2 regions of the Streptacidiphilus monticola genome follow, and region 1 is predicted to be linked to the other one. Evidence: riboswitches for the same ligand, from Rfam matches in the RefSeq annotation. Region 1 holds a riboswitch; the other holds the start of a gene.
The links. Region 1 has a riboswitch for cyclic di-AMP ahead of ACFP3V_RS31195 (M23 family metallopeptidase). Riboswitches for the same ligand answer to the same signal wherever they lie in the genome.

Region 1 (7,032 bases):
TCGGCGGTGGGGAGACCATGGGCGCCAGCCTGGTCGCGCCGCTGGTGGAGGAGTCGGCCAAGGGTGCGGCGATCCTGCTGATCTTCCTGTTCCGGCGCCGGGACCTGACCGGCATCGTGGACGGCGCGGTCTACGCCGGCTTCACCGCGACGGGCTTCGCCTTCACCGAGAACATCCTCTACATCGGCCGCTCCGTGCTGGACGGCAACGAGGAGGGCCTCGGGCTGACCGAGACCGTCGTCACCTTCCTGCTGCGCGAGGTGATGTCGCCGTTCGCACACCCGTTGTTCACCACGATGACCGGCATCGGCTTCGGCATCGCCGCGCTGACCCGGGTGCGGTGGCAGCGGATCTGCGCGCCGATCGCCGGCTGGGTCTTCGCGATGCTGCTGCACGGCACCTGGAACAGCGCCCCGGTGCTCGGGGCCTTCGGCTTCATCGGTGTGTACTTCCTGTTCATGGTGCCGCTGTTCGCGCTCACCGTGTGGCTGGTGGTCTGGTCCCGCGGCAGCGAACTGAAGGTGATCGCGCGTCAACTGCCGGTCTACGTCACGGCGGGCTGGCTGGCACAGCCGGTGCCGCTGGTGCTCTCGTCGATGCGGACCCGGCGGCAGGCGCGGGCGCTGGCGCAGTTCACCCAGGGCTCGGCCGGGGACCGGGCGATGCGCGAGTACCAGTCCTTCGCGACCTCGCTGGCCTTCCTGCGCGAGCGGGCGGCTCGGGGCGTGCCCACGCCGGACTTCACCGAGCGGGAGCAGGAGTTGCTGCACCACCTGTGGCAGCGGCGGCAGCAGGTGACGCCGGTGCTGGAACGGGTCGGCGCGCAGGAGTGGTACCGGACCCACCCGCCGGTCGCGCCCGGCTTCGCCTGGGGACCGGCCCCGGCCCCGGGACACCCCGCGCGGCTGCCGCAGCAGGCGGGCCCGGTGGCCGGGGCGCAGTGGCCGCACATGCAGCAGCCGCAGCAACCGTACGGCCGTCCCTACCCGCAGCCGTACGGGCACCCGTATCCGCAGCCGTTCCGCCCGCCGGGCTACCCGGTGCAGCCCTACCCGGGCGCGGGATACCGGCCCGCCGTTCCCCCGCAGCAGCCCGCGGTACCGGCGGAAGCGGAATCCCCGGCGGAGGCGCCGACGAGCGAACCGGCCCAGGCCGCTGACCAGCCACCGACAAATTCCGAGAGCTGAGTTACGCCGTACCGGAACCAACGGACACCGGTGGCGCGTTGTCCTTCCTAACCGCACAGTGACGTGCGGCGACGCCGACACAGCGTCAGGAGGCTGCGCCAGTGACCGATGGCATCTATCGCATGGCCGTGACCAGTGGGCATGGGCACCAGGAGACGGTCGCGCTCGCGGAGCAGCAGGTCAGACAGTGGCTCAAGGCCCTGCACTATGACGCTCCCAGTGGCGGCAACGGACGGGACCTGGTGGGTCCGCAGGCCGTCCTCGACCACGTGGTCCGGGGCCGGGCCGTCCAGGGGCGGCTGGCCCGCTGGCGGCTGCGCGAGTTCACCGTCCAGGGCATCTGGCAGACCTCACTGACCGTCAGCACCGGCAAGCGGGACGGGAAGACCTGGGTCCAGCTCGACTCCGAGCAGCTGCCGGTACGGGGTGAGACCCCCGCGAAGGCCCCTGTCCCGGCGCTGGCCCGTGGCCTGCTGGACGTGCTGGCGGCGGTCGAGGGGCCGCAGCCCGAGGCGGCCCGCGTGCACGCGCTGCCCACGGTGATCGAGCGGGGCGACGTGGACGCGATCCTGGACGAGCTGTGCGACCCGGACCGCCGGCTGCCGGTGGTCGTCGCCTCCACACCACTGCACACCGACTTCGAGGACTGGCTGGACCAGGTGGTCGACCCGGTCACCCGCGGCTGCACCGGGCTGGCCGTGCTCTACGCCCTCTCCCCCGGCGCCGAGCGGGCTTTCAACGGCGCGCTGGAGCACCACCGCGTCTACGGCGGCGCGATCCGCACCTACCTGCCCGGCCTGGACCCGGCCTGGGCCCCCGAGGCACCCCGGCACCGGGTGATGTCCCGGGCGACGATCGAGGACAACCTGCGCCGCGCCTCGGGCCTGCTGGCCTGGCTGCCGCGGCGGCTGGCGGTGCAGACGCCGCTGCCGGACGCGCTGGTGGGCCTGCCCCCGCTCAAGCCCAGCGGGCTGCCCGAGGCGGACGACGTCCAGCCGGGCGGCCTCCTGGTGGACCGCGATGAGGAGGAGGCGCACGAACAGCGCGCCCGTGCCGAGGAGTTGCAGGAGGTCCGCCGCTGGCTGCGGGCCGCGGAGGAGCGCGAGTCGCAGCTCGCGGCCGAGTACGACGAGCAGTACAGCGAGCTGCGCGCGGCCCGCTCCCAGCTGCGGTCGCTCACCGGCCTGGCCCCCCGGCGTCCGCACGGCGACGATCCCACGAGCTTCGCCGAGCTGGTGGACCGGCTGGAGGCGGAGGAGTTCCCCGGCCTGGTCTTCACCGGCGACCCCCGGCTCACCAAGGAGCTGGACGAGCAGACCGACCACCCCACCTGGGTGCGGATGGCCTGGGACGCCCTGCTGGCCCTGCAGGACTACGCCGAGGCCGCGGCGACCGGGACCTCGGGCGGCGACTTCCGCAGCTGGTGCGAGAACACGCCCCCGGACTGCCACGCGTTCCCCCCGCGCAAGGTGATCCGCGGGGAGTCGCGTACGGTCAGTACCAACAACAAGTGGAAGCGGGAGCGCCTGCTGCCGGTGCCACCGGAGGTGGACCCCTCCGGCCGTGTCTTCATGGGCGCCCACCTGCGGATAGGCGGCGGGGGCACGGCCCCCCGGCTGCACTACCACGACGACTGCTCGGGGACGGGCAAGGTGTACATCGGGTACATCGGCCTGCACCTGCACAACACCCGTACCAACTGAGAGGGATGACGACGCGATGGCCAGGGTTCCCGGAGGACTGCTCGCCGCGGCCGGACTGGTGGGCGGCTACGGCATCGCCCGCGCGACGGCGCGGCGCGAGCTGGGCGGCGTCGCGCTGCTGGCCGCGGGCGCGGCGGCGGCCACCCAGTGGACCCGCGCGGCCGGCCCCGCGACGGCGGCGGGGCTGTCCGGCCTGTACGTCGCCGCGTTCGCGGGCTCCCACCCCCTCGCGAAGAAGCTCGGCGCGTGGCCCTCCGTGCTCACGGTCACCGGCGTTGTCGCCACGGCGAGTTGGGCTCTCGCCGACCGCAGGCCCCGCTAGGGGCCGCAGGCCCCGCTAGGGGCGCGAGGAACTGCGCGGCCGACCCACCACCCGGGGAGGTCCGTCCCCCTGTACGGGTCGGACCTCCCCGAGTGGTGTGTTGCTCGCGCAGTTCCCCGCGCCCCTGAAGGGGCCCTACAGTGCGCCGTGGGCGGAGAGCCAGGAGAGAGGCTCGACGGGGTCCGCGCCGTCGGGACGGATCTCCAGGTGCAGCTGCGGGCCCGACGCGGGGGTCACCGCGCCGACGCGGCCGAGCACTTGGCCGGCCGGGACCGTCTGGCCCGCGCCCACCGCGATGGCGGACAGATGGCAGTACCAGACCTCCGTCCCGTCCCCCAGCCGCTCGATGACGCGGTAGCCGTAGGAGCCCGCCCAGCCCGCCGAGACGATCGTGCCGGAGCCCACCGACTGCACCAGGCTGCCCGCCGGGGCCGGCAGGTCGACGCCCGTGTGCAGATGGGACCAGTAGCCCGCCGCCTGCGGCGCGGGAAGCGGCAAGCCGGCCAGCGGGGCGGTGAGTTGGCCGAGCGCCGCGGCCTGTGCCTCCGCCGCCTCGGCCTGGGCGCGGGACCGCGCCTTCGCCGTGGCGGCCTGGGCGGCCGCGACCCGCGCCGAGTCGGCGTCCGGGGCGGTGGTCTGCGTGCGCAGCCGGTCCAGCAGGGCCGAGCCCGCGTCCGCGAGGTCCTGCGCGCTGACGGGGGCGTGGGCGTCGGGGACGGTCGCGGGGACCGGGGCGCGCTCCGCGGCGGTAGCCGGGTCGGCCAGGCCGATCACGCCCGTGGTCGCACCGACCGCCATCGCCGCCAGGCCGAGCGCGGCGGAGCCGCGCTGACGGGGCACCAGGGCCTCAACGGGGGCCTCGGTGGCCTGATATGACGCCATGACAGGCGCGCTCCCTTCCGTTCCTCGCGCCGACCGGGTTAGCTGACGGGTTCGGAGAGGATCGGAAGGTCTCCTACGGCCGTTACGGCCGATGCACCCCAGGTACGTGGTTCCCCGGTTCCCTCGCGGGATTAGGCGACTGCGTTATGGAACGGTAATCGTAAAGGCGCGTGATTCCAAGCACTTCCCCGGGGGCTGTTGGGTTCCGACCGAAGCTGTGTCCGCCCTGTCCGCTTTCGCCCCAAGTGCGGCTAGGAGAGCGACAGATACGCCAGGCTGCCGAGCCCCGCGACGGTGCAGTAGATCGCGAACGGGGTCATCGTCTTCGTCTCGAAGTACTTCGTCAGGAAGCGCACCGCGACGTAGCCCGCGACGAACGCGCACACCGACCCCGCGGCCACCTGGCCGAGGATGCCGTGGCCCTGCGGGCCCGCCAGTTCGGGGAGCTTGAGCACGGCCGCGCCGCCGATCACCGGGGTGGCCAGCAGGAAGGCGAAGCGGGCGGCGTCCTCGTGGCGCAGGCCCTTGAAGATGCCCGCGCTCATGGTCACGCCCGAGCGGCTGATGCCCGGCAGCAGCGCGAGGATCTGCGCGGCACCGATCATGACGGCCTGCCCCCAGCGGAGCTTGACGATGCGTCGGTCGGAGAGGATGTCCGGGTGGACGTCCTCCTCGTAGGCGCCAGGCAGCTCGTCCCCGGCCCGCCTTCGGCCGGTGCCGCCGCGGCGCAGGCGCTCCGCGATCCACAGCACCAGGCCGTTCAGGGTGAGGAAGAGCGCCGCCGGGACGGGCTTGCCCAGGTGCTCGCGGAAGACCTTGTCGAGCGCCACGCCGGCGATGCACACCGGCACCGTGGCCACGATCAGGAGCCAGGCCAGCCGCTGGTTGACGGTCTCGATCCGGCGCTCCCGGACCGAGCTGAAGAAGCCCTGGAACACCCGGACCCAGTCCCGCCAGAAGTAGACGACCAGGGCCAGGGCGGTCGCGAAGTGCAGGGCCACCAGCACCGAGAGATAGGGCGAGTCGGCGGCGGACATGTCCAGGTCCGTCTTCCAGTGGCCGCCGATCAGGGCCGGGATCAGGATGCTGTGGCCAAGGCTGGACACCGGGAACAGCTCGGTGACGCCCTGGAGCAGGCCGACGCCGATCGCTTCTGGATAGGTCAGGACGGACATCAGCGGCCTTCGGCTACACGGGAGTTGACAGAACCGGGCCCGAAAGTACTACAAGCCTGTAGACAACGGGCCCGGATCTGTCAGCTGTTCACCGAGATACCGCCCAGAGTTCACGCCGGGGCGCTCAGGCCGCGTGGACGGGCACCCGCTCCGCCACGACCAGGCTCGGGCGCACCGTCTCCGGCGCGTTGTCCTGAAGCGGCGTCAGCACCGCGCGCAGGCGCACTGCCAGCACCGCGATCAGCACCGTGCTCGCCGCCATCACCAGCAGGTAGAGCGGCGACAGTCCGGAGCCGACCAGCAGCACGCCGACGGCCGGGCCGATCGCGATGGCGGTCTGCTTCACCAGCGCGAAGGCGGCGTTGTAGGTGCCCAGCAGGTGCGCCGGGGCCAGGTCCGCGACGATCGGGCCCAGCGTCGGCGCGAGCAGCGCCTCGCCGACGCCGAAGAGGGCGTACGTCGTCATCATCGCGCCCACCGCGGCACCGCTGCTGCCGTGGAACAGACCGGCCACCCCGGCCGCCGCCCAGGCGCCGAGCCAGACCGCGCCCGTGGCGATGACCGCCGTGGTGCGGCGGTACCGGGCGGTGATCCGGACCACGACCATCTGCAGCAGCACGATGGCGAAGGTGTTGACGCCCAGTCCGAAGCCGAGCGCGGACGGCGAGATGCCGACCGTGCCGGTCGCGTAGGCGGCGACGCCGGACTCGAACTGGCCGTAGCAGGCGAAGAAGATCAGCGCTGCCAGGACGGACAGCCGGACCATGCCCTTGTCCTGGAGCAGGGTGCGGAAGTCCGAACGGGACCGCTCGGCCGCGGCGTCCGCGCTGTCGCGCAGCGCCGGGACCCGGACCGTGCCGGTGATCGCGGCGAGCACCAGGAACATGGCCGCCTCGATGGCGAACAGCAGCTCAAGGGTCACCGGGCGGGCGGTGTCCACGATCTGACCACCGATCAGGGCGCCGATACCCATGCCCAGGTTGATCAGCGTGAACTGCACCGCGAAGGCGTGCGCCCGGCGGGCCTTGGTGGTGCACCGGACGATCATCGTGGCCAGGGCGGGCTGGACCGTGGTCACCCCCGCGCCGAAGACGAAGGAGCCCAGCAGGACCAGCGGGGTCGTCGTCGCCAGCCCGAACCCCAGCGCGCCGACGGCGGCCGTGACCGAACCGCCGACCAGCACCGGACGCGGGCCGAAGCGGTCCACCGCCCGGCCGGTGAACGGCAGCACGGCGAGGGCGGAGAGGGCGAAGAGGGTGAACACCAGCCAGGCCGTCATCGAACCGAGCCGACGGACCTCGTCCACGTACACGAACATGTACGGCAGCGTGAACCCGCTGCCGAAAGCGCTCAGGGCGTTGCCGATCTGGACACGGCGCAGGGCCCCGGTCATCACTCCCGTCATGTCGCACCCCCTCCTGTGGTCTTAACTGGTGCATCCTTTCGATGTTCAGTTTTAACATCTAAACTCTATAGATGGCAAACCTGTGGGATACTGGGCGCATGAGCGAAGAGCTGGCGATCAGCGAGCAGGTGGCCGTCTACCGGCGTGAGTTCCCGGACGTGGACCCGCAGGTGGAGACCATCGTCTCCACGCTCTCCCGGCTGGCCCGCCGGATGTCGGTGGCCTACGGACGGCACCTCACCGACCTGGGCATCAGCCAGGCGGACTGGGAGGTGCTGAAGGCGCTGATCGTCGCCGGGAGCCCGTACCGGCTCGGACCGAGCGACCTCGCGAAGCGCATCGGGCTGACGCCCGCCGC
Region 2 (7,032 bases), on a different contig from region 1:
CAGCGACCATGTCCGCCTCCCCGTGGCCGAGGGCGACGGTCTCGCGGAACAGCTCGTGGCACACGTCCAGCAGGGGGGAGGCCGCGCCCGCCGCCCGCGCCGCCTCGGCGACCAGCCGGTTGTTCTTGAGCACGTCCAGCGCCGCCGCCTGGGCCGCGAAGTCGCGCTTGGCCAGCTTGGGCGTCTTCATGGCCGAGACCGCGCTCGCCATCGGGCCCGCGCCCACCACGTCGAGGAAGAGCCGGGTGTCCAGCCCGCTGCGCTCGGCGAGGTGGAAGGCCTCGGTGAAGCCGGTGACCGTGGTGATCAGGAAGAGGTTGACGGCCAGCTTGAGCCGCAGCGCCTGCGGCGGTGTGCCGCAGTCGAAGACCTCCCGGCACAGCGGTTCCAGCAGCGGGCGGACGGCCGCCACGGTTTCCGGGTCGCCGGCCAGCATGCCGATCAACTGGCCGGTGGCCGCGGGCACATGGGATCCGGAGACCGGCGCCTCCAGATAACTCCCGCCCGCCGCGCGGATGTCGGCGTCGAGCCCGGCCGAGTACGCGGGCGCGGTCGTGCCCAGGTGCACCACCGTGCGCCCGGCCACCAGGTCCGCGAACTCTCTTGTGCCGCGCCGCAGTACGGCGTCCATCGCCGCCTCGTCGGCGAGCATCAGCATCACCGTCCGCGCCTCGGCGAAGACCTGCGCCGAGGAGGCGGCGACCCGCGCGCCGGCCTGCCGCAGCGGCGCGCAGCGCGCGGGCGTGCGGTTCCACACCAGCAGGTCCGTGCCCGCCGCCGCGAGCCGCAGCGCCATGGGCTGCCCCATGATGCCGAGTCCCAGGAATCCCACGTCCGCCACGGCCGAACCTCCGCGCCCGCTTGCTCGCTATGACGAGCGTCATAATAATCAGGTCTATGACCGTTGTCATAGACCGGCCGCGCGGCCGGGACGAACTGGACGGGCTGGTCGCCGCCTGCTCGGCGGAGACGCTGCGGCAGCGCTTCTGCGGGCAGGTCGGCGCCCTGCCGCCGCGCTACGCGGCGGGGGTGCTCGCCGGGCCGCCCACGCGCCACGACGCGCTGGTCGCCCGGGCGGGATCGGCGGTCGTCGGCCTGGCCAGCCTCGTCGCCGAGGGGGACGACGCCGGCGAACTCGGGGTGCTCGTGGCGGACGCCTGGCAGCGGCGGGGCGTCGGCCGGGCGCTGACCACCGCGCTGCTGGAGCGGGCCCGCGACCGGGGGCTGAAGCGGTTCGGGGTGCTGGTGCTGCCGGGTCGGACCCGGCTGCTGGCCTCGCTTTCGCGGCAGTGGGAACTCGTCGAGTGGTCCATCGGCCCGGACGGGACGAGCTGTGTCTATAGGCTGTTCTGAGCCCGCGTCAGCAGGGCCCCGGCGCACAGGAGGTGGATGATGGGCACGTCGCAGCGCGGCCCGCGCGAGCGGATGGTTTTCAGCGCGGCACAGCTGATCCGCCGCGACGGGGTGGGCGCCACCGGCATGCGCGACGTGGCCGCCCACGCGGAGGCCCCGCGCGGCTCGCTGCAGCACTACTTCCCGGGCGGCAAGGAGCAGTTGGTCGCCGAGGCGGTCACCTGGGCGGGTGACTACGCCGCCCGGCGGGTCGCCCGGTTCATGGCCGCGATGGCCCAGCCGACGCCCAGCGGGCTGCTGGCCGGCATGGCGGGGCAGTGGATCGACGAGTACCTCGGCGTGGGCTTCGCCTCCGGCTGCCCGGTGGCCGCCGCCACGGTGGACTGCGCGGACGCCGTCGACTCGGTGCGCGCCGCGGCGGCCGACGCCTTCGCGGCGTGGGCGCGTCCGCTGGCCGAGGCCCTGCGCGAGATGGGCGTGCCGGAGCAACGGGCCGGGTCCCTCGCCACCGTGATGATCAGCGCCGTCGAGGGTGCCATCCTGATCGCGCGCGCGGAACGGGACGTGCGCGCGCTGGAGGCGGTGGTCGAGGAGGTCGGCCCGCTGCTGGACGCGGCGGCGGGGATCAGAGCCGACCGGTGATCTTCTCCGGCTTGACCCGGACGACCAGGCGCGGTCCGTCGTTGACGGAGTCGGGGTTGAAGTCGATGTAGTCCTGGCCCGTGTACTTGCGCGCGACCCGGTTGAGGACGCTGTGGTCCGCGTCCTCGGTGACCTCGGCCGTGCCGCGGATCTCCGCGTACAGGAAGGGCGTGGCCGGCGGGTTGACCATCACCGTGATGCGCGGGTCGCGCAGCAGGTTCCGGCCCTGCTGCCGGGTCGAGGTGGTGGAGATCAGCAGGTCGTCGCCGTCCCGGAGCACCCAGACCACGGTCAGGTGCGGACGGCCGTCGGGCAGCACGGTGGCCACGGTGGCGTAGGGCTTCTCCTCGTCCAGATACCGGACGAGCCCCTCCGAGAACTTCGCACTCACCGTCAGTTTCCTTTCGCCGGTGGACAGCTGGCCATCGGGCTCAACGCGCGGCCGGGCGAGGCGATTCCGGCGAGTGCCGTGTCCGGACAGATCCACCGTGTCGCGGCGCCCGGCACGGCACCGCCAGCCTTCGGCCCGGGGGCCCCACGCCGCGTTGTCGGGCGCGGCCGAGTACATCCGGTACGAGGGCGGCCCTCCGCCTTGCGACCTTCCCCCAGCCTTCGGCCGGGGGGTGCCCCCGGACACCGCAGCCCCGCGAACCTGTCCGGACACGGCACCAGCCGTGGGTCGGCGGGATCGGTGGGGCGGATGTGACCAGAAGCACTTTGTAGATGATCTAAAAATCTGCCTAAGGTGCGGGCGTCCGCGACCCACGCGCGGACGCCCGCACCTGGCACGCCGAATCCTGTCCGCCCGGTCGCGGGGTGCGCCCGAGAACCGAGCACGGACAGGAGCGGGGGAACCGAGTACTGCGCCGGGAGCGGACACGCGCCCGGCTCGGGGTGAAGTCGCGCGCACCGCTGCGCGACCGGGCACCTCCCGCCCGAACCCGACAGCTAACTCCGCAGGCGTCGGAGGAGAACCCATGCCCCGCACGCCCGCGGCGCGGGCCGGCATCGCCGCGCTCGCCGTCACCCCCGCCCTGCTCCTCGCCTTCGCCGGCCACGCCGGCGCGGCCACCTCCGCGCCGCGCCTCGCCGAGGACAGCCTCAGCCCGACCAGGGCCACGCCCGGCCACGCGGTCACCGCCACCCTGCGCGTCCACGCCACCTCGTCGGCCTGCACCACGGTGCGGAGCCTGGGCGTCGCGGTCCGCGACGCGAAGGGGAACAACGTCGACTTCCCCGGCTGGAAGAGCAACGTCCGCGTCTGCCCGGGCGGCCTCACCGTCAACGCCGGGTCCCGCGCGTTCGCGGCCGGTCGCTACTCGGTGTTCGGCGCCTACCTCGACGGCAGCGGCTGGCACAACCTGACCGCCAAGACCCTGACGGTCGCCGCCGCGGCGAGCACCCCGGCCCCGGCGCCGACCCCGGCCAGCACCCCGACTCCCACCAGCACCCCGACGAGCACGCCCACCGGGACCGCGTCGACCGCGCCCTCCGGCAGTGTCGCCGGCGGTTCACTGGCCTGGGACGAGGAGTTCAACTCCCTTTCGCTGGGCTCCCGTTGGAAGGCCGACACGTCCTCCGCCTACCGCTACGGCACGCACAACCCGGACGACAACAAGCTCGACTGGCTGGACCCGAACGACGTGTCCGTCTCCGGCGGCGTCGCCACCTTCACCGCGCAGCCCAGCGGCCACACCCTGGAGAACGGCAAGCAGGCCTGGACCACCGGGCTGCTGACCACCGAGGGCTCGCAGGAGAACTTCCAGGTCCGCACCGGCGACTACGTCGAGGCGCGGGTCAAGCTGCCCAGCGTGCAGGGCGCCTGGCCGGCCCTGTGGACCTGGAAGAACGGCGGCAGCGAGATCGACTCCTTCGAGTACCACCCGGACAACCCGAACCTGCTGGAGCTGACCAACCACGTCAACAGCGGCCAGAAGTACTGGACCGACAGCAACGCGGTGAAGCCCGGCGGCTGGGTCACCATCGGCACCAAGTACGGCGCCAACTCCGTGGACTGGTACGTCAACGGCGTGAAGGTGTACTCCGACGGCACCGGTGTCGGCGCGAACTGGTCCGCCAACCTGATCCTCAACCTGTCGGTCGTGGCCGGTCAGTACCACCCCGCGCCGTCCAGCTCGACGCCGATCACCTTCTCCGCGGACTACGTCCGCGTCTACCGCTGAGCACGCCCCGGCCGACTCACTGGAGCCGGTAGACCACCTCTCCGGACGCCACGGTCAGTTCGACCGTGGCGTCCGCGGGCAGGAAGCCCGGTTCGAACAGGTCCCGGTCCAGCAGGACCAGGTCCGCGCGGGCGCCGACGCGCAGGGAGCCGGCCTGGTCGTCGTGGTTGACGTAGGCGGAGCCCGCGGTGAAGGCGTCGACGGCCGTGTCCAGGGACAGGCACTGCGCGGGCAGGAACGGGACGTTGCCCCGGTTCTCGGGGTCGATGCGGCGCACCGCCACCTCGATCTGCTCGAGGGGGTCGGCGGTGGTCACCGCCCAGTCGCTGCCCATGGCCAGCCTCGCGCCGGCGGCGTGCAGGTCCGCGAAGGGGTACTGCATCGCGGCCCGCTCCGGTCCCAGGAAGGGGATGGTGAGCTCGTCCATCTGCGGCTCGGTCTGCGCCCAGTAGGTCTGCAGGTTGGCGACGACGTCGAGTTCGGCGAAGCGCTTGACGTCCTCGGGCTGGACGAGTTGCAGGTGGGCGAGGTGGTGGCGGCGGTCGCCGGGCCCGTTGGCGGCGCGGGCGGCGGCCACGGCGTCGAGGGCGTTGCGCACGGCGCGGTCGCCGATGGCGTGCTGGTGGACCTGGAAGCCGAGCGCGTCCAGCTGCACCAGGGCGGCGGTCAGCGTGTCCTGGTCGACGTAGGTCAGGCCGTGGTTGTCGCTGACGCCGCCGCAGCCGTCGCAGTACGGCTCCAGCAGGGCGCCGGTGTGGTTCTCCAGGACGCCGTCCGTCATGATCTTGACCGAGGTGGGGAAGAAGCCCGAACCCAGGTGGGAGCGGGGTGAGTTGACGGTACGTCCGGATTCGCGGCGGGCGGCGAGGTCGTCGATCTGCTCCAGGCCGCGGTGGCGTTCCCACCACAGCGCGCCGACGACGCGGCCGGTGAGGCGGCCGTCGGCGGCGAGGGCCTGGTAGGCGAGCTGGGTGTCCGGCGTGACCCAGGCGTCCTGCCAGCCGGTGATGCCGAGGGCGTGCAGGTGGGCCTGGCCGGCGAGGATCGCGGCCTGCCACTCGTCCTGGCCGGGCAGCGGCACGACGCGTTCGTTGACGGTGTAGGCGGCGCCCTCGTGGAGGGTGCCGGTGGGTTCGCCGGTGGCCGGGTCGCGCTCGATGCGGCCGTCGGCGGGGTCGGGGGTGTCCTTGGTGATCCCGGCCAACTCCAGCGCCTTGGAGTTGACCCAGGCGCCGTGGACGTCGCGGTTGAAGAGGAAGACGGGACGGTCGGGGCAGATCGCGTCGAGGTCCTCCTTGCGGGGGGTGCCGCCGGGGAAGTGCTCCATGGCCCAGCCGCCGCCGGTGATCCATTCCTCGTCGGGGTGGGTGCGGGCGTAGTCGGCGACGGCGTCGAGGTAGGCATGGCGGTCGGGGAGGTCGTTGAGCCAGATCCGCAGCAGGTTCCGTCCGGCGAAGGGGGTGTGCACGTGGGCGTCCTGGAAGCCGGGGAGGACCAGGCCGCCGGGGGCGTGGACGTGCTCGGTGCGGGGTCCGGCCAGGGCCCGGACCTCGTCGTGCGGGCCGAGGGCGGCGACGCGTCCGTCCCGGACGGCCACGGCCTCGGCCCAGCGGTCCGCGGCGAGGCGGACCCGGGCACCGGTGATGATCAGGTCGGGGTGCGGCTCAGTGCGCAAGGTCGAGCAGTCCTTCTTCTTCGACGACACGCCGCTCCGCCCCGAGGTCGAGCGAGCGGCAGAACAGCAGGTAGAGCAGTCCGGCGACGGGGAGTCCGACGAACATGGACCAGTCGGCCCCGGCCAGGGCCTTGGCCGCGAAGCCGGTGAACGGCGTGGTCACCATGAAGGGCACCATGGCGATGATGCCGAGCAGGTAGGCCAGGTTGCCGCGCCAGCCCCAACGTCCGTACATGCCTTGGGGGTTGAAGATCTCCTTGATCGAGTACGCGCCGAGGCGGACGAAGAAGTAGTCGACCAGGTTGATCGCGGTCCACGGGGTGAACAGGTAGCTCAGGAAGATCAGTACGTTGCCGTAGAAGGTGTTGAACCGGTCCACGCCGACGAACTGGGCGACGCCCCAGACCAGCACGAACATGATGCCGATGCAGATCGCGCGGATGCGGCGGGTGGGCCGGACCGGGGAGAAGGAGTCCCGGATCGAGATCATCGACATCATGCCGCCGTACTGGTTGATCGCCATGACCGAGAGCAGGCCGAGCAGCAGCGCGGCGACCACGACCCAGCCCAGGCCGCCCAGCAGGTGGTCGGCGACCTCGCGGAAGGCGGCGACCGGCGTGGCCTCGGGCGCGGCGGCCGCGGCGACGGCCCCGAGGACGAAGACCCAGACCGCGGAGAGCCCGCTGGACAGGTAGGTCCACCAGAAGGTGGAGCGGACGCCCACGCTCGTCGGCAGGTAGCGGGAGTAGTCGGAGACGTAGGGAGCCCAGCCCAGTTGGAAGCCGGCCACGATGACGAAGACCGTCATGAACGGTCCCGCGTGGAAGGCGCCCAGGGAGAAGGCGTGCGCCGGCGGGCCCGAGTCGAACACGGCGGCCACGGAGAGCAGGGCCATCACCGCGATCAGCGGCCAGGTCAGCCAGCGGCTGACGCGGTGGATCCAGCGGTAGCCGAAGAGCGCGATCGCCGCGGCGACGGTGGCGGCGACGAAGTAGCCGTAGTTCTCGCCGAGCCCGAACAGGCTGTGCAGGGCGTCGCCGGAGAGGATGGCGTCCGAGGTGTTGTAGGCGACGTAGTTGGCGAGGGCGAAGACCCAGACCGTCAGGGCGGCCCCGAGGTAGCCGAACTGCGGCCGGGACTGCACCAGTTGGGCCAGGCCGAGCTGCGGGCCCTGGGCCG

Region 2: another riboswitch for cyclic di-AMP. It lies ahead of ACFP3V_RS28540 (glycoside hydrolase family 16 protein); the one in region 1 lies ahead of ACFP3V_RS31195 (M23 family metallopeptidase).

What each region holds. Positions count from the first base shown of each region.
Region 1 covers NZ_JBHSQJ010000185.1:279-7,310, reverse strand. Annotated here, with positions in the region: gene ACFP3V_RS31210 (PrsW family intramembrane metalloprotease) at 1-1,187, shown strand, start outside; gene ACFP3V_RS31205 (hypothetical protein) at 1,310-2,890, shown strand; gene ACFP3V_RS31200 (hypothetical protein) at 2,907-3,212, shown strand; gene ACFP3V_RS31195 (M23 family metallopeptidase) at 3,348-4,094, opposite strand; cyclic di-AMP (ydaO/yuaA leader) riboswitch at 4,108-4,242, opposite strand; gene ACFP3V_RS31190 (undecaprenyl-diphosphate phosphatase) at 4,346-5,269, opposite strand; gene ACFP3V_RS31185 (MFS transporter) at 5,394-6,674, opposite strand; gene ACFP3V_RS31180 (MarR family winged helix-turn-helix transcriptional regulator) at 6,773-7,032, shown strand, end outside.
Region 2 covers NZ_JBHSQJ010000147.1:31,025-38,056, forward strand. Annotated here, with positions in the region: gene ACFP3V_RS28520 (NAD(P)-dependent oxidoreductase) at 1-808, opposite strand, end outside; gene ACFP3V_RS28525 (GNAT family N-acetyltransferase) at 898-1,353, shown strand; gene ACFP3V_RS28530 (TetR/AcrR family transcriptional regulator) at 1,393-1,995, shown strand; gene ACFP3V_RS28535 (PPOX class F420-dependent oxidoreductase) at 1,979-2,386, opposite strand; cyclic di-AMP (ydaO/yuaA leader) riboswitch at 2,813-2,974, shown strand; gene ACFP3V_RS28540 (glycoside hydrolase family 16 protein) at 2,973-4,178, shown strand; gene ACFP3V_RS28545 (amidohydrolase) at 4,195-5,853, opposite strand; gene ACFP3V_RS28550 (purine-cytosine permease family protein) at 5,843-7,032, opposite strand, start outside.